DNA from 3 places in the Paenibacillus sp. P3E genome. Region 2 is predicted to be linked to each of the others. Evidence: a T-box and tRNA genes for the amino acid it is inferred to sense, from the RefSeq annotation. Region 2 holds a T-box; the other regions hold tRNA genes.
The links. The T-box of region 2 lies ahead of leuS (leucine--tRNA ligase). A T-box ahead of a tRNA ligase gene usually reads a tRNA of that ligase, here a tRNA-Leu.

Region 1 (6,189 bases), on a different contig from region 2:
CAGGCGCTTGTTCGTAAATATGTCATTTTGGATAGTCAACAAAAATACATGCCAACTGTAATTCAGTCACTAATTAGATTAAATACATCTCATTTCAATGTGTAGTTTTTGTTAAAATCCTTGATATTCATGACATAGCGCAATTTCGACCTATTATTTTAACCTTTTATATTCGATTGTCGGGTTTTTTTTCTTGAACCTTTCTATTTAAAACAAGAATTACATGTACTACTCCTAAGCTGGAATATAAAACTCGCTTGTGATTTTCAGCTAGACTTATTAAGTACCTAACCTTTTATACAGACCCAGCAGTAAAAAATAAAAATACCCAGTAAAAGTACCTAGGCATCTTTATTTTTTCACAATTTAATAATCATTGCTGATATCGACGAACGTTTGCTGATGCTGCGTATTACTTGGATTTATCCACTCCGGTGCAGGTTCAATATCTCGTTTGACTATTTCGAACATCGAATCCACTTGATGTACAGCCGTTTGCACGTCGGTCGGGAACAATATCCGAACTCGGTGATCCTTAGCCTGATTGTCTATGGTCGAAGCAATTTGCAGCCCCTTGCCTTCGCGCTCCAGAGTAATCACAGTCCGGAGCTTAAGGATCACAGTATCTCGGCTCCGCTGAGCCTTGCGTTCCGGATAATAAACCAAAGCACGCTGCTCCGCATCTAATCTCTCATCAGCTGAAGAAGGGATTTCCCAATGATGTTTGATCTCTATAGCAGCACGGAAAGCTGTATCTTCAAGTACACGGATTTCTGCAGCCTGGCCTTGTGTGGTCAAGGTGCTCTCACCTTCAGGCTGTTTATACATGTATTCATTGCCAATGTCTCCGGTATTTTCATAAATCCCAAGATCACGGTATGAAATCCCTCTCAGCTTATCCATCAGAGTAAACGAACCATCCTCTCCGATTTCTACCCGGAGGCTGTCATTCTCCATTACTCGGTTACCGGATAGCAGGCTTAAATGTTCAAGAGTGGGCCGCGACGACTGTACCCAAGCATAGCTGCGAAGTCCCAGCGCAGGCACTTGCATAGCTTCGAACGTCACTCTTACCCTGCGGCACATATAGGACTGCCGGAATTTATCATCTGGCAGATCATAGCGAAACTGCAGCCCCAGATCTTCTAAGGTACAGGGTACCGCTTCTCCATGTTGATCCACCAGCATTCGTCCACTGAGATCGATCTCCTGCATTCTTCGGCAGGTCTCCTGCAACGTAAAGCCTTCACGGAGATAAAGACGGGCTGCATCCAAGTCAACAGTTACTGTTCCTGTACGTCTCCAGCCCGACGTATTCATCACTACAAAGGGCAACGCATCGTCTCCATATTCCGTAAAAATCGATGTATCTACAGCATCAGCGATATACTTTGCACAATCTTCAACGATGCTTTCAGCAACGTGGCGGCTTTATCAAACCTGGTGATCATCTCACGGTGCACTTCATCTACACTGCACCCGCAAATACTATCATGCGGATGATTCTGCATTAAGGTCTTTCAAGCATAGGTGAATAGATGGTGGGGATAAACTTTACCAGCAAGATTCGCGATGGAAGCTAGCGGCTCCGCTACCTTTTCCAAAAGGGACTGTCCTACCTGGTTCATCTGTTTCAAATAAATGCGGGCTGAAGCTGTGTTCACAAGTGTGCCCCATCCATCCGTACGTCGACTGCGAAGTTCACCCATGACTGTAGATAATCCGGGATCTACAGACGACTGCTGATGGTTAAGCTGCAATCAAGGCACTTAAATAATCAGGGAAGTTCGAATGAACGAAATCCACGTTCGGGTATAAGGCCTGGGCTGTACGGATAGCCTCTGGCAAATCAAGCTGCAGCGGCTGATGGTCACAGCCATTCATGAACAATAGCTGATCTGTTGAAGCATATTTTTCTGCATCTGCCAGCTTCCTGTCCCAGAAAGCCCTGGCCTCTGCTTCATCCGTTGGCACTTCATTTCCGTTAGAATACCAGTTGGCAAACAAAATCCCGAGTACTTTGGAGCCATCCGGGCCTTCCCAGATCAGTTCAGAGAAGGAGGACTCATAATCTCCTCAGAAACCGTATTATTGAATCCTGTAGGCTTCACTCCGCGCCCGAAGAAAACGTTGGTGATGCCGGATTGCAGCATAAGCTGCGGAGTCTGGCCCACCAGGCCGAACGTATCGGGAAAATAGCCTATTTTTGCCGGTTCCCCGTACCGTTTGGCATCCTGATGTCCGATTTGCATGTTACGTACATTCGCTTCTCCGCTTGTCAGAAACGCATCCTGTAAAATATACCAGGGCCCGATCAGCAGACGGCCTTCCGTGATACATCTCTCCAGTCTTTCCTTGTTCTCCGGACGAACCTGAAGATAATCCTCCAGAATAATCGTCTGTCCATCCAGATAGAAGCTTTTAAACGCTGAATCTCCTTCCAGCTTATCCAGCAGCGAATCCATCAGCTGTACCAGGCGGACGTGATGCTTCTCAAAGGGTAAATACCATTCCCGGTCCCAGTGTGAATGAGAAACGATGTGAGCCGTTCTTTTGCTAGTCATAGTCTATCCTCCTCTTTTCTTAAGCTTCTTCTAACGGATACAACTTCATATAATTGAGGAGCTCTTCCACTGTAGTAAAGGCCAGTCCGGTCACCGTATCGGCGCAGCCATAGTAGATAGCAATTCGTCCTGTTGCCGAATCCGTCAAAGCCGCACAAGGGAAAGTCACATTAGGCACATCTCCCACACATTCGTACAGGGTTTCAGGACCGAGAATATAGTTGCGCGAGCGCGCCTTAACCTTCCAGGGTTCAGCAATGTCAAGCAAGGCGCAGCCCATGCGGTACACATACCCGTTACAGGTATTAATTACGCCATGATAAATCAGCAGCCAGCCCTTGTCCGTTTCGATTGGCGTAGGACCCGGTCCGATCATGAATACTTTACCTTGTCGTAAAGAAGTCATTAGAGCAGAAATCCTGCGACTGAGAATGGAGCGTGACAGAATTATCGAACGCAGAGAGTGAACAAGAACCGTTCGTCGTGAAGTCGGTACAAGCATCATTCCAAGCGTATCGGAAACCTCGAATCTACACGAAAAAGAGGCACCGTTAGCAAAATGTTAGCAATCCATCTTAAAAACAAACAAGGGTTCCAGCTCTAATGAGCTGAAACCCTTGTTCTTCTAGTGCCGAGGACGGGGGTCGAACCCGTACGGTACTCACGTACCGCAGGATTTTAAGTCCTGTGCGTCTGCCTGTTCCGCCACCCCGGCATGGTTAGTGCGTTGTTTAACGCGACAAGAAATATGATATCACGTAACTTGTGAATACGCAATCAAAATTTTCGTTAAGTTGTGCTTAACAAAAAGACCCGCTCAGCCGGAGCTGCTGCGGGCCACTTGTATTGCAGGACTAACGGCGTTCGCGTTCGCCGCTTTTGCTTCTCATGCCAGCCAGACCGAGCAGGCCGACCAATCCGAGCCAGCCCCAATTGGAGCGGTTGTTGTCGTTGTCTGTTGCGTTGGTCGTCGTGCTTGTGGCCCGGTATCTGCCAGTTGTCGTGGTGTTGGACAGTGGAGAGACAGTGGTGTTGTCACCAGTGCGGATCTTGTCTCTCATGATCGTATCATTGTTACGCAGGGTGCCGGTGGTGTTATTCATCATATGGTCATTGGTGGAAGAACCGTTATATACCGGTGCCGTTCCACCCATACCGGTAGTACCGGAAGCACTGGATGCATATCCTACACCCAGCAGACTCATGGACAATACAGTGCCGCAGGCAAGACTTGTTATCAGCTTGTTCAAGATGTGATACCCCCTTGTGTGGTTTGTCGCTGATAATTTCCCCCTTAGGCGCCTAAACTATGCAAGTAATTTTTACACAGTCACCACATTCACTGTCTTGCTGACAGGATCATAAGAAACCTTGGCCCCGAGCGCTTCAGCCAATGCCCGCACGGGAACATAGGTGGTTCCATTATCCAATACCCCAACCGTAAGCTTCATCCCATTCAGATTAATGGTAACTTCCACATCCTTGTTCACTTCAGGCTCACCTCCGGTGATCCGGCTTAAGGTTTCCTTAACCTGCTGGGCGGTCGGACGCTGACCTTCCTTAAGCTGTGCAATAGTCAGGCCAAAAGCCAGCTGCAAATGCGAATAATCCTTAAAAGAAGTCCAGTCCCCACCCCATTCGAGTCCTAGCTTTTTCGCTTCCTGCACGACCTCCTGCCAGTCTGCCAGCTTATCTCCATTCCCATCCCTGTTCGTGTCCCAAGAGACGTTCTGCCCATCCGGCAGCAGCAGCGCGAAGTCCATCGCCAGGCCATAATTATGATAGCTGCTGCCTCCCCTGGCATTGGTTACAATGCTGCCCTTCTTGGTTCTCCCTTGTGCGTACAGCGCATTCTGTTCGGCTATGGTACGCATGCCCTGAGTAATGACAATGGGGATCCCTCTGGCATAACATCGCTGTATCAGGACATTTGCAGCCGCCAGCAGGACGGGATGAAGACCGCCGAGCCGGTCTGCCGATTTACTTTTCAACTCATCTATTGTCAGCATCGAATCCCCTCCTGATATAGTAAATGCCCTAGAATCCGCCGTTGCTTGTACCTTCTTACTTCATTGTAAAAGAAAAAACCCCGAACTATGCGGGGCCTGAGCATCTTGCCTATATGGGTGTGCGTTTACCCGCCGCTTTCCGGGATGATTTCTGCCCAAACAGGCTAAGATAAAAGTGAAAGGTGGGATAACAGCATGGACATCCACAGTGACAGCTACAAAGTCGCGGCATTGAGTGAACAGGAGGATGCGGTGGAGATCATCCGCCAGGCCGAAGCGGCAATTGCTCAAATGAACGGCAATAAGTCAGTGACCCTGATTGCTTATGAGAGAACAGAAGCCCATTCCACAAATAGAGAATAGGGCTTCATCGAATGGGTCAAGGCTGGCCCTCAGACGATGTATGCCTCCACAATATCATCCACTTCAATCCACTTCCATTCCTCCGCCCACTGCAGCTTGATCTCGCGCGAGTGGGTGTGAATGGAGGTCACAAAGCCGTTCAGCTGCTTATTCTCAAAAGCATCAAACAACACCACCGTTACCCGGACATGACTCCGCAGCGATAGCGCCAGCGTGAACTCGATCTCCTCCAGCTTCTGCTCGTTCAGAACCGGCTTCATGCGGCGAAGCATTTCCCGCTTATCGTTCCAAATCCGGCTCTTGTGCTCCGGCAGCATCATCCGGCTGCTCTCCCATAGGCGGTTCCCTTCCAGCTTTTCTCCCATTGCCGTTCCTCCTTCCATGGTGTTCTTAAATCGTTTTACAGATTGCATTCCCGCCAGAAGCGAACGTATGTTTGTATTATACGCCCATCTCCGCTTTTTAATCAATCACAAAATAATGTATGCAGCCGCAATGGAATGACAAGAGTGAAGTCCAGACGTTTGAATCTCTGTCTGGTACGTTCCCAATAGCTAACAAAAAGACGCTCACAGTTATTCTGTGAAGCGCCTTTGTTTGTGCCTTAATGTAAGGAAGTCGCTTATGCGGCATTCCTTTTTTACTTAACGTCAGTGACCGAAGTACCTGAACCAGACTTTGTATTCTTGTCCTTAGTGTCTGTATTTGCTTGTGTGTCTGCAGCGGTGCTAGTATCTGTACCAGACAATGTTTCTTCCGCCGCACTCCCCTTCTCGATCAGTCCTGCGGCTACTCTGGCTTCATTCAGCTTGGAGATGCCGTACAACATCGCCACATCCGCTTGCTGGTTCATATCCTTGAACTCATCGGCTGTAACGTCTGGGGAAGCCGCACTTTTCGAGGCCTGCTCCTTGATGGAGTACGCGCTCTGAAACGCAATCATTGAGTCTTTTAGCAGCTTTTGAATATTCTCTGGCAGGCTTTTGGAAATTTTCACATCTTTGACTTCATCAGCGATATCCGAAGCCGTGTCCTGAAATTGATCTATTGCCTTTTCCAATTCCTTGTCCGTTGCTTTTCCTGATGAAAATGAGGTTAAGGTTGTGTTGAATGCGTCCAACGAGGATTTTCCCATTTGATCAAATTTTGTCATTTCATTATAAAAGCTTTGTACCTTCTCCTGCACTTCTTCGTGGGAAGCTGGTGCCGAATTATTGCTGCAGGCGCTTAGAACCATAACTACCATTAGTAAT
Region 2 (6,189 bases):
ATCCACTTCCGGCAGCAGCAACGGCAGCTGATCTACAGGGACCGTCTTCATCGTGCCGTCTTCCAGGTGCAGAATCGGAATCGGCTCGCCCCAATAGCGTTGGCGGCTGAACAGCCAGTCGCGCAGGCGGTAGGTTACTTTGCCTTTGCCACTGCCCTTTTCCTCAAGCCAGGTGATCATCTTCGCAATCGCTTCTTTATTATCCAGACCATTCAGGAAGTCGGAATTCACATGAGGTCCGTCGCCGCTGTAAGCCTCTTCTCCGACATTTCCGCCCTGTACCACTTCAACGATCTTCAGACCAAACTGCTTGGCGAATTCCCAGTCGCGTGTGTCATGTCCCGGCACCGCCATGATGGCTCCCGTTCCATATCCGGCAAGCACATAATCGGCGATCCAGATCGGCACCTGTGCACCATTCACCGGATTGACGGCGTAGGCACCCGTGAAGACACCGGATTTCTCTTTAGCCAGATCCGTACGTTCAAGGTCGCTCTTGCGTGAAGCCTTGTCGCGGTATTCCGATACTGCCGCCTTCTGCTCATCTGTTGTAATAAGATCAACCAGCTTATGCTCCGGTGCCAGTACACAGTAGCTTGCTCCGAACAAAGTATCCGGGCGGGTCGTGAATACCTCCAGACTGGCATCATGACCTTCAATGGCAAAAATCACTTCGGCACCCGTCGACTTGCCAATCCAGTTGCGCTGCATATCCTTGATGCTTTCTTCCCAATCCAGCTCTTCCAGATCCTCAAGCAGGCGTTCAGCGTACTCCGTAATTTTCAGAATCCACTGGCGCATCGGTCTGCGGACCACAGGATGGCCGCCGCGCTCGCTTTTTCCGTCGATAACCTCTTCGTTTGCCAGAACCGTTCCCAGTGCTTCACACCAGTTGACCGACACCTCTGCCACATAGGCCAAGCCACGGTTGTACAGCTGGATAAAAATCCACTGTGTCCATTTGTAATACTCCGGATCGGTTGTGCTGATCTCGCGGTCCCAGTCATAGGAGAAGCCCAGCGATTTGATCTGCCGGCGGAAATTATCAATGTTCTTCACTGTAATCTCGCGTGGATGCTGTCCGGTATCCATAGCATACTGCTCTGCCGGAAGTCCGAAGGCATCCCAGCCCATCGGGTGCAGCACATTGTAGCCGCGCATCCGTTTGTAGCGGGAGACAATGTCTGTCGCCGTGTAGCCTTCCGGGTGGCCTACGTGCAGCCCTGCGCCTGAAGGATACGGGAACATATCCAGTGCGTAGAATTTTGGCTTGTTAACCTCTTCACCTGTCTTGAACGTCTTGTTCTCATCCCAGAACTTCTGCCATTTCGGCTCAATCACCTGGGCACGGTAGCCTGTGGGGGCTGTTGTGCTTGCTGCTTTGTTGTCGCTCATCTTATGCTCCTCCTTGGAGTGTTGCTTACTTAGTTAAAACTGCTGCGCTTAAAAGAACGCCAGGGAATGAACTCTACTGCAAAAAAGTTTTGGGCTTCCGATCGCTGTTATTCTCTGATTTCTTGATTTGAACCGCTCTATGCGGTAGAAATCCGAGAATAGCACATGCTTCCGATGTGAGCTTTCCTTGGGAAAGCTTTCAGGCGAACACTTTGTTTCTACAGCTCCAAAATTTTTTTCCGTTCCGTTTCCCTGTTACTTTTTAAATCCACCCGTTTTGCCTGACGGGCAGCCAAGTCCAAGATCAGCTCAGGATTCGCTGTTCCGCTGGACTTGGCCCCAATACCGCAAAAAAACCTCCCATCCCTAGCGTATTATCGCTAGGGACGAGAGGTTTGAATTCCCGTGGTACCACCCTAGTTAGCGGCTGGATATACTTTACCCTGCCACTCACTTTGACACCCGGTAACGGGGGTGAATCGACGACGGTTCAGGCGCGGTCTTCAAGCCTCTGCTTGCGGACCCTGCGGCTTAACGCCGTTACTCCGAGGTGAGTTCATTCTTCTCCGTTAACCGGCTCGCACCCTGTGCCGGCTCTCTGCAATAACGGTCTCACGAATTAATACTCCTCTTCATCGCACTGCTATGCTTACTGATTATTCATCAGTAATGTTCCCCACATTATATACAAAAGAAGCAGTTAGAGTCAATGATTTCCGCTAGCGGCTGCAGTGAATCAGCAATCTATGAGCGATACGCCCTCATAAATCGGCTTACACCGGCTTCCGACGTATATAATACGCGAGAAAATGCTGAATCACTACTTTGCCGGCCGCGAAAACCGGTACAGCCAGGATCAGACCGATCATTCCGGCCACTTCTCCACCCACCAGCAGCGCAAAAATAATCAGCAGCGGGTGCAGATGCAGCCGTCGTCCCACCACCTGCGGCGAAATGACGTTGCTCTCCAGCATCTGGCACAGGGTGTTAACCACAGCAACGAGCAGCACGAGGCGAAGCGAGAGGGTCGAAGCCATTACAATCGCAGGTGCTGCACCCAGAAACGGCCCCATATACGGAACAATGTTGAATACCGCCACCACACAAGCAAACAGCAGCGCGTAAGGCATGCCGATAATCGCATAGCCGATGTAGGCCAGTACCCCGATAATCAGACAGACCAAAAACTGGCCACGGATGTAGTTGCCAAGCGCGTCATCAATATCCTTAAGTAGCTTGACCATAGACTTGCGGCGCGAGCGTGGCAGACAAGCGACAACGGTCCGTTCGAATACATCGAAATCCTTGAGAATGTAGAACACCAGAAAAGGCACGATAAACGCATTGAACAGCAGACCAATGGTCGAACCAATGTTATCGAGAAAATGGGAGATTCCTGCAGCCAATCGGTTTTCCAGCTGAAAAAACCAGTTATTCATGCCCATCTCGACACCAGGCGGAATCAATCTGTTATTCATGTTACGCATGAGTCCCTGTGCATGCAGTGTCATCTCCGGCAAATGCTCGTTCAATTCTTCAAGCTGCTCGATGAACATCGGAATCAGATTGATGGCAATAACTGCGAGCGAGGTCAGAAATACGGCATAGATGAGCAACACGGCAACACTGCGCGGCATTTTTCTCCCGGCGAGCATACTCACTACGGGATTCAGCACATACGAGATAATCATAGCTGCCAGGAACGGCGCAAGGATGGCTTTGAGAAAGACGAAAACTCCCATTAACATCGGACGGAGGAGCCAAACGAAATATAATATGATCAGGGCAAGCAGTACTCCGATCATCCGGCGGAACCATTTACTTTGGGACCATTGCTCCATGAATGTACACTCCCTAGCGGTAATTCTGGACTGGCTTCCTAGATAAGTATATGTATACCCGCAGCAAAATAACCGCCGTTTTCTCGTTCTTGCGGCAGCTTCCTTTAGAGATTCTGTGATCTTCGCAAAAAACGCCCAAATCCCCTGCCGCATGTTGCTGCAAGGAGTTTTGGGCGCATTAGGCAATATGTAATTCTGCTCCTGAACCAGTTGTCACTGATTTAAGAAGACGCATGAATCTGCGGGAAATCCTGGGCAATCTCTTCCCCGGAGAACAAATCGTCAAGCGAGCTGAGTGTGCCGTCTTCTTCAACCTGATACACGGACATTTTCTCGCCGTTGACCGTCAGTTCGATGAAGCAGCCCCAGCAATAGAACTGGTGGGAACCGATCTTGCCGATATCCTTGGAGTTGCAGTTTGGACACTTCATATAAAACATTCCACCTATCCGTTAACAATATTAATGGCTTTTTGAAGCCGTTCTTCGCTCATCGCGGGAACCAGTACGGAATTCTCCCCAATGGACATTCCATCAGAACAAGGCAGCCATTTGCGGCCTTCGATCAAATCAGTTACTAACCCGTCACTGATTTCCAGCGCTACTATTGTGTTTCCCAACTTTTGGTCAAAATAAACATCAGATACGCGTCCGAGGATTGTTCCGGATGCCGTAAGCACCTGAAGATCCTTTAATTTATTTTTTCCCAAAAGAAATGTATAGGGTATATGGTCAGTGTCGGCCTTCACAATCGACTCTTTACTGCGGATCATGACAGCATCCTCGCCATAAGCGACGATATCTTCCCATGCCACAACTTTCACATGACTGGAGAAAAAAGTTTTACTTTCCAGTTCAATACCCGTTATATTCCAGTTTGAATCCAGTAAAACGTCGACAATCTTGCCAATTTCGTTACCTTCTTCAACCTCGTATACAGCCAAGCCGATCATTTCTTGAAGTTTCATGGCTGTTTATGTCCCCTTTTACTTTGAGTGTACTTACGGGTTCCCTTAGGTTGAAGAGCACTCAAACACTGTAACGGCAACGAGGCTACATTTAGCCTAATCCTTTTTACGCAGCCGGTTCAGGATGGTTTCAACTTTTTGGGCCACGTACTCCATTTCTTCATTAGTATTACCCAAACCTGTGCTAAATCGAATCGCAGAGTTCAAAAGATCCTCCGGAAGCTTCATCGCCTGCAGCACATGCGAGATTTCCAAAGAACCTGAGGTGCAGGCTGAACCGCTCGCGGCAGCAATCCCCTCCATATCAAGGTTCATCAGCAGCACATCGGTTCTTGCTCCGGGAAAGCTCAAATTCAGTATCCCGGGCAAAAATTCCTGCCTGTCACCGTTAATCACGTAGCCCTTCCGCCCGATCCGGCGGTCCAGCTCCTCCAGCAATGCTGTTCGCAGCATAAGTGCCTTATCCCTGCGCTGGTCCAGCCCGGTTACTGCAAGCTCCACTGCCTTGGCAAACCCGGCTGAGTTCGCCAGACTTTCGGTTCCAGCCCGTCTGCCGCGTTCCTGGAGTCCGCCGTGCTGTCTCGGATGCAACGGGGCACCGCGCCGGACATACAACCCGCCGATCCCTTGGGGACCGCCTATTTTGTGGGCACTGAAGCTCATATAATCCACAGGCAGCTCACGTAGAGTAATAGGCAGCATCCCCAGTGCCTGTACAGCATCGACATGGAACAGAATCCCGTGCGCAGCAGCTACTCTGCCAATCTCTTGTATAGGTTCTACAGTTCCTACTTCATTATTCGCGTACATTACGCTGATCAGCACCGTATCTTCGCGCAATGCGGCTTCTACCTCAAGAGCAGATACCCGCCCTTCAGCATCTACCGGCAGATAAGTGACGGTGAAACCCTGCTTCTCCAGCGCTTCGCAGGTATGCAGCACCGCGTGATGCTCAACAGCTGTCGTAATGATATGTTTCCCTTGTTGGGCAGAGGCCGCAGCCGCTCCGAACAGGGCAAGATTATCGCTCTCCGTGCCGCCGCTGGTGAACACCCATTCATCTGGCGCACAGCCCAAAAAGCCCGCGATGGTATCGCGCGCGCCATTGATAATCTTTTTGGCGGAACGTCCGTACGTGTGCACACTGGACGCATTGCCATATTGCTCAAGCAGCATATTATACATGACCTTGGCCACCTCCGGATGAACCGGGGTTGATGCAGCGTGGTCCAAATAGATCGGTTTCATAACGATGATCTCCGCTTCTGGTTATTCAGGATTTTCATACAGGACTACTCGATTATACTGCTGAACCTGGTCTTTTACCACCTGTCAATAAACACAATATTGTAACATTTTAGGAGGGCCAGAACCATTACTTTCAGCTGGGCTTCAGCTTTTTTTCAGCTTTCTTTCCGATATAGTAATGTGGGCTTTTAGGAAAATAGAGGAACATCTACTGAGAGGGGACAGCAAATGTCACTATCCATTAACAACTATTACAATAAGAAGTATTACGACAACTACGGTCTCACCAGTGGCAACACAACCGCTGCCCGGACACGTTCCTCCTCCATCGGAGAAGTAAAAGGCACAGGCCGTACAGATCCTGCAGATTTCAATGAAATGGCCAAACTGCTCTTCAATTTGGATGGAACGGATGAAACTGGAGGGGAAGACTTCACGAATAACTATTCCCCAGCCTCGCTGGGCTCCATACAGGGCTCCTTGTACGGCGGCGGGGATATGAGAGCCCAGTTAGCACAAATTCAAATGGGCTTAGGCTCTACTGGTATGGATTCAACCGCTTTGGCAGCTACTGATGAATCCGGCAGCAGTATGAGCTCATTGCAGAATCTGCTCGGCAGCAATGGTCTCTCCTATTTAAGCGGAGACGCGCTTTCTTCACTCCTTCAATCCGTTTCATCTGATTCTTCTGTGGCCGGTTATAACGGTGTCAATACTTTGAATAGAGCCAATGCATCT
Region 3 (6,189 bases), on a different contig from region 2:
GACATAACGGTCGCGCCCGCGCCAGTGCTCCTCCAGCTTGATTGTGCCATCAAAGGAAACGGCCTCAGGATACACACCGTTAGACCCGTCTTCATCCTCTGCGAATTCCAGTTCCTCAATCTCCAGCAGCTTGCGGTACCTGTACTTTCCAATCTCCGCCTGACGCCGGATCAGCTTCTCTTCGGTCAAAAACATGATCACCACTCCTTGTATCCGCTTTCATACAGCCAATATAGCAAATCCCTCCCCTCAAAAACTACGTTATATTTGCTATGATCCCCCTCATACATTGCATATCTTGCTTTTCTAGATTTATAATAGGTCCATACCACAGATTAAGGCGGCGACCAGGATATGCTTGATAGCGACTTGTTGTATGAGCAAGGATATAGCGTAAGCATCAACACACCGGCTGATTCGCTTTTTTATTATTTTGATTATGACCAGCGGTCCCATAACATCAATATGGAGTTTCAGCATTTTCATGACTTTTACGAGATTCATATATTAATGGATTCCAGAGCCACCCATATGATCGAGGGGAATGCGTATGCCCTTCAGCAATATGATATTGTTCTGCTTCGTCCGCACCGGCTGCACAAGACACAATATCCGGTAGGTCCGCCCCACAAAAGGCTGATCATTAACTTCGCGATGCCCAAAAATATACCCGGTCTAGAAACCGCTTACAAGAATATGTTTCTCTCTTTTGGAGAGGAAGTGCCGATCTACCGTTTGAATGGCGAGTCGCGGAGAGCCGTGTTTGATCCTCTTAACTCCATCTTCACCTTGTCACATGGCGCTTCTCCCCTGAATCCTGTACTGATTCACAGCTTGTTTCAGCAATTTCTGTGTGCCCTGTACCAGCAAAGAGAGCGGAACAGCTATGTCCTGGAAGAAGTGGGCAATTCCATCATGCAAAAAATATATTCGGTCACTGCATACATCCACAGTCATTTCAACAGCGAGCTGTCTCTGGATTCGATCTCCAGGGAGTTCTACATCAGCTCTTATTATTTATCACATCAGTTCAAGACGGTCACCGGCTCTACACTGACCGAGTATATCCAAATGACCCGTATCCGCAATGCCCAGCAGCTGCTGATCAGCACCCGGCTTAGGATTTCTGTGATCGCTGAACAGTGCGGCTTCAACAGCTTCTCCCAGTTTAACCGGGTATTCCATAAGCTGAGCGGCATGTCTCCCTCCGGGTTCCGCAAGCAGCAGACCTCGTCCCCTTCAGCCTCAACCACGCTGTCCTATTGAACGGAAAACAAAAAAAAGCTTCTGCGCTGCCCGGATGAGCAGTACAGAAGCTTTTTTGTTAGTATGCGGTCAAGAGGACTCGAACCTCCACGATATTGCTACCACTGGCACCTGAAGCCAGCGCGTCTGCCAATTCCGCCATGACCGCAAATTAATGAAATGCAACGCAAGAAGTAATATATCATGAATTTGGCGGGAGAGCAAGCGTTTTTTTATTCCTTTTGAATTGCTGTCCGAATTGTCAAAAATATCGACTTTTCCTTGCTTTAGGCTGAGCAAATTATAGCTGTGGCATCTTAAACATTTTCTATATACTTGCTAATAATGAGTAATTATTAATTTCTGGGGGAATGCACATGAATGAAAGTAATAATACAGAGGGATTTATATTGATTGTTTGGGTTTGGAAGACTATTATTCAATTCCTGTCGAGGATTTCCGTCTTCGATATCGTCAGAAGGAGTATTTCCTTTGCTAGCTGGGAAGCTAAAAGGAAGTATCTGTTCGTTGATATCTGGGTATTGGCACATACTCTGCTTTCAGTCCTGTCTATCATTATTATGAGATACAGCAGCATTGGCGTTATTAAGCAAATCTTGTTTTACTACGGAATATTAAGGGTCTTTGAGATATTTATTTATCAATTAAAAATCAATCTGCTGGATAACTATGAAGAGAATGCTACCCTGCGCAGCTATAGAAGATCTATCCTCTTGCTGATACATAATTTTATGGAAATTATATTTTGGTTTACCGCTTCATATGAATTTCTAATGAATTGGTTTGACGTGGCGGATCGCAGTACCAGCTTAATTCAAGCCTTTTATATGAGCTTTGTTACAATGACTACGTTCGGGCCTCCTAATTTCAACATCGATAACAATCCAGCGATGGTGATCATAATGATTCAATCCGTGCTGGGATTATTTATGACGGTGGTTTCGATTGCCAGATTCATATCTATGCTTCCCACGCCTAAATCACATGTCTTAATTGAAAATAGAAATGATACCCCGCTGTCCTGAGGCAGCCTCACTATCTAACCAAGAGAGGCTCTCCTCCCCTTACAGATCATAGCATCCAGTTCAACCTGTGGTTGCTTTTTTCCGCTTCTACCCAACCATTAATCCATGTTCTTTCAAGAGGATGGAATTATAATAGACCTACGACGTCGAATTGAACCTTGGGAGATGTACTATGATCAGCAGCGAACAAGTAGGCAAGCGGATTGCCAGACTCCGTAAAGAAAAACACATGTCACAGGAACAACTGGCGGAACAGCTAAATGTCAGTCCCCAGGCAGTTTCCAAATGGGAAACGGGTAAATCACTGCCCGAAACCACCACGCTTCCACTGTTGTCCAGCAGATTGGGCCACTCTATAGACAGTATTTTGCTGCCCCAAAAGCTGGTCGTACTTAGCGCTGTCTATACCGATGGCCAGGAGGCCTATGATGTCACCCATTTTGTTAATCAATTCGTTGTCGGCAGCAGATTGAATCTTGCGGTCAGTAAGTTAACTTTTCCCGAATCCATCAAGAGCGACCGTCTGAAGCTGCTGCTCCTGAAATATGAGACTCCTTCGGGAGTCTATGCTACTTATGTGCTGAACGACAATCTGCTTACCCTTGATATTCATTCCACAGGCTATGCTGCCAGTCAAAGCGAGCTTGATATCGTATTCGCCGCCTACGGCAATGAACGGGCGAGCCGCAATGTACTAAACAAGATGCAGCATTATGCGTTTTTTCAGTGGAAGCAGTTCACCGCCAGCCACGAGCTTTTTCCAAGTCTGATCGACAATGATGGCAACGACTACCTGCTGCTTCTATATCTGAATGAGGAAGGCATTCATGCGGTAAGCTGTGCGGAAGGCGAGCGGATTCACTATACTCCAGACCGGACCCGGCTCTTTCGAATGGAATCTCCGCAGGAGCACTGCATTATAGAAGGGGTAGGCCGGCTGGGCTTTGGCAAAGACATGGACTGCTCCTGGGCCGGGGCACTTCTTTTGTCTCTGACAGCAAGAGGAGTGGATACTACCTACGAGCAGATTATGGGTGTGTCGGGGGCGTGCTGGAGAATTTCTTTTACACCTATGTGGGACTACAGCTCGGCCGATGCACTTGTGGCTTATAACTACTCCGATCCGGCGTTTAGCGCCTATGGGCTAACTGCCACTTGGGCCAACCATCTGAATCCTGAAGAGCGCAGATTGGAAAAGCACAACATCCTGGAGAGCCTGCGTAATCATCAGCTTCCCATAGCCATCAACCTGCGGGTCGCTCCCGAATGGGGGGTGATCACCGGGTATTTGGATGCTGGCGGTACTCTGCTGTGCCGCAGTTATTTTGACGATGAAACCTTTGAGGAGCTTCGCAATGATCCGGAGTTTCTGGAAGACATGAAGGTCAGCAAGGGTTACCTGAACGTGGACCATTGGCCTTACATGCTCGTTCGTATAGGCAGCCAGGGGCATGTCCCGTCAGCATTAGATAATCTGTATGCTTCGCTCAGAATCAAGGTGGATTCGATGAATGCTGCCGGGAATAGCGGCTACAGCCTTGGTTACAAGGCTTTTGAGGCCTGGCAGGAAGGGCTCTTGGAGGATGCCTGGTATAGGAACGCAAGTGACAAGAACTTTGCACGCAGACTGGGGGTGAACCACTTTTGCATGATGGGATTAACCGATGCCCGCAGAAGCGCTGCCGCTTACCTGCAAGAATCCCTGCCGCTGCTGGATAACCATTCTGGATCCCGGGCTCTGTCCGAACTGGCAGAATTGTACGCACAGATCGCTTTGCTGCTTGCAGGCTTTTACAAATGCATGACTGATCCCGCTTCTGTCAAATCCGGTACCTCTAAGCAGTCATGGACCCGGGAACAGCGGGAACAGCAAGCCGAACTGCTTCAGACAGTGGCAGCTTTGGAATTTCGCGGAGAGACACTTGCTAAGGAAGTACTTGGAACATTAGCTGAAAGATTATAGTGTACTTAAAGACCTAAAGAGAAGCGCAGGAACGCTTCTCTTTTTTCGAGTAATCCTTTTGCCGGGCTTCACTCTTCAATGGGCAGCTTCTTTACCGGCCGCAGCACTGCATACCCGTATCCCTCCGGGAAGTGGCGCTGATAATCCTGCTTGGAGTCCTCGTCCCACTGGTAGCCCATACTCTCCGGATTATAGCTCCAGGCTACCTGTTCGACAGTCCGCATCACCTCACCGTTGTCCTTCAGATAATCAAAGGGCGGGTGGAAGAAGACCAGGTACTCGGATTCCGGGATCTCTCTGACCTGCATTCCCTCAGGGATTTCCCCGTTATAGTCCTCCGCCACAGGGATTCCGTACAGGTACCCTTTTTGCCCGTTCTGATAGAACCAGCCCGCCGTTTGGCCAAGCTGTCCAGGCAGAGTATGATGAGACATACTTTCCAGCGTTCCCGATACCTCATCACAGTCGTGCCCGTTCCCCCAGAACTGTCCATAGTCCGATACTTCAACATCCCAGATCCCAATGAACTTATGGGCCGGTATGCGCTCAATCTTGATTTCCGCTTCCTGCAAATGCACCTGTCTCATCTTATCCCGCTCCTTGATCAAATAATGATAAGGGGAGAACACTTCAGAGCGAATCGCGAGCGGAATAGGCCTGGGTGCCTTCCGGTAAGCATACGGTGTAATCTTAAAAGCCTTCACAAACGCCCGCGTGAGCGCTTCCTGTGACGAAAAGCCGAACTTCACGGCAATGTCCAGTATACGGGCATCCGTGTCCCGCAGCTCCAGAGCGGCGCGGCTGATTCTTCGCTGCCAGATGTAATCCCGCAGGGTCATTCCGGTCAGCGAGTGAAACTGTTTCGTGCAGTAATATGGCGAATAGCCGAGCTGCTCCGACATTGTCAGAAGTGAAGGCACTGTGGCAAGATCCCCGTCTACCCAATCCACCATGAACTGAACCATCTCATTCCATTCGTACATGCGGTGCTCCCTCCTTTCACTATCGATCTTAGCAGAGCCGGCTGTTGTAGTTTTGACTTGAATTGCAGTGCTTCACTTCCTAATTCTATAGAAGTTCTCTCCAGTCCTCCCCCTCCTTTTCCCCTAAGAAAATTTCCCGTTCGCACAAGCCACAAGCCATTCTCTGAGTAATATAGGAGTAAATAGAGCGAAGAGGTGAACGACACATGGGACAGCCAACTACAATGCGCAAGCGGGCCAAGGCGCTGAAGGGCCGGCCGGTCTGCATTACACTTCATGACGGACGTTCGTATGTAGGCTATATAACCGGGGTAGAAAAGGACATACTGATTCTCTCCAGACCCCATACAAGTACAACCCAAGCATCCGGTAAAAAGCGGTCCAGCCGCCGGCAAAAAGCAGAAATCTCCGCATTCATGCCGCTTATCGGCTCACTCCTGGGCGGCTCGGGAGCAGGCGCAGGCTTAGCGTCAGGGCTCGGCGGCGGTTTGCGCTTCCTGGGATTTATCCAGAAGGCGATGCCGGTAATGAAGATGGGCTACGGGATGATCAAGACCATTAGACCTTTTTTCAATGGACTGAAGGGGTTAATGGGAAACAACGGCTGAGCTTGCAGTCCAGATGAGCAAAAATACAAAAGACACCCCTTGAGGTGTCTTTTGGTCTGCGCTGCCTACCTATCATCCAGCCTGTCTCCTCAATGCTTAGCCAAATCCTCCACCAAAGCCAGATGGGAAGGACTATCCTTCGTGCTTTCCCCTTCTCCCGGCTTCAGATCAAAGATACGGTCGACAAATTGGTTAACCTCCAGCAGCATCGCCTGCCGCTCTTCCGGTGTTACACGCGGTACCGAATACAGCAGCTTAAGCTCAGCATCCGCAAACTTGGCGAAACCGAACAGATTGTCGTTAGCCGCGTAGAGCATGTCCTTTTGCCGGGAGGTGCGGATGTA

Region 1: it has a tRNA-Leu gene. The T-box ahead of leuS (leucine--tRNA ligase) is inferred to sense a tRNA for this amino acid. The anticodon was not compared.
Region 3: it has a tRNA-Leu gene. The T-box ahead of leuS (leucine--tRNA ligase) is inferred to sense a tRNA for this amino acid. The anticodon was not compared.

Annotation. Positions count from the first base shown of each region.
Region 1 covers NZ_LVWH01000013.1:1,117-7,305, forward strand. The annotation lists partial or broken gene A3842_RS03210 (alpha-mannosidase) at 379-2,564, opposite strand; partial or broken gene A3842_RS03215 (glycoside hydrolase family 130 protein) at 2,584-2,937, opposite strand; tRNA gene A3842_RS03220 (tRNA-Leu) at 3,194-3,279, opposite strand; gene A3842_RS33150 (WGxxGxxG family protein) at 3,419-3,814, opposite strand; gene A3842_RS03230 (M15 family metallopeptidase) at 3,887-4,573, opposite strand; gene A3842_RS32340 (hypothetical protein) at 4,769-4,936, shown strand; gene A3842_RS03235 (YolD-like family protein) at 4,966-5,301, opposite strand; gene A3842_RS03240 (hypothetical protein) at 5,577-6,189, opposite strand, start outside.
Region 2 covers NZ_LVWH01000164.1:34,978-41,166, forward strand. The annotation lists gene leuS (leucine--tRNA ligase) at 1-1,395, opposite strand, end outside; T-box leader at 1,775-2,040, opposite strand; gene A3842_RS14930 (AI-2E family transporter) at 2,169-3,236, opposite strand; gene A3842_RS14935 (hypothetical protein) at 3,458-3,667, opposite strand; gene A3842_RS14940 (PRC-barrel domain-containing protein) at 3,682-4,203, opposite strand; gene A3842_RS14945 (cysteine desulfurase family protein) at 4,300-5,451, opposite strand; gene A3842_RS14950 (hypothetical protein) at 5,680-6,189, shown strand, end outside.
Region 3 covers NZ_LVWH01000012.1:2,153-8,341, reverse strand. The annotation lists gene A3842_RS03180 (alpha-mannosidase) at 1-195, opposite strand, end outside; gene A3842_RS03175 (helix-turn-helix domain-containing protein) at 355-1,266, shown strand; tRNA gene A3842_RS03170 (tRNA-Leu) at 1,331-1,414, opposite strand; gene A3842_RS03165 (ion channel) at 1,623-2,291, shown strand; gene A3842_RS03160 (helix-turn-helix domain-containing protein) at 2,464-4,254, shown strand; gene A3842_RS03155 (AraC family transcriptional regulator) at 4,323-5,237, opposite strand; gene A3842_RS03150 (hypothetical protein) at 5,444-5,845, shown strand; gene A3842_RS03145 (NAD(P)H-dependent oxidoreductase) at 5,935-6,189, opposite strand, start outside.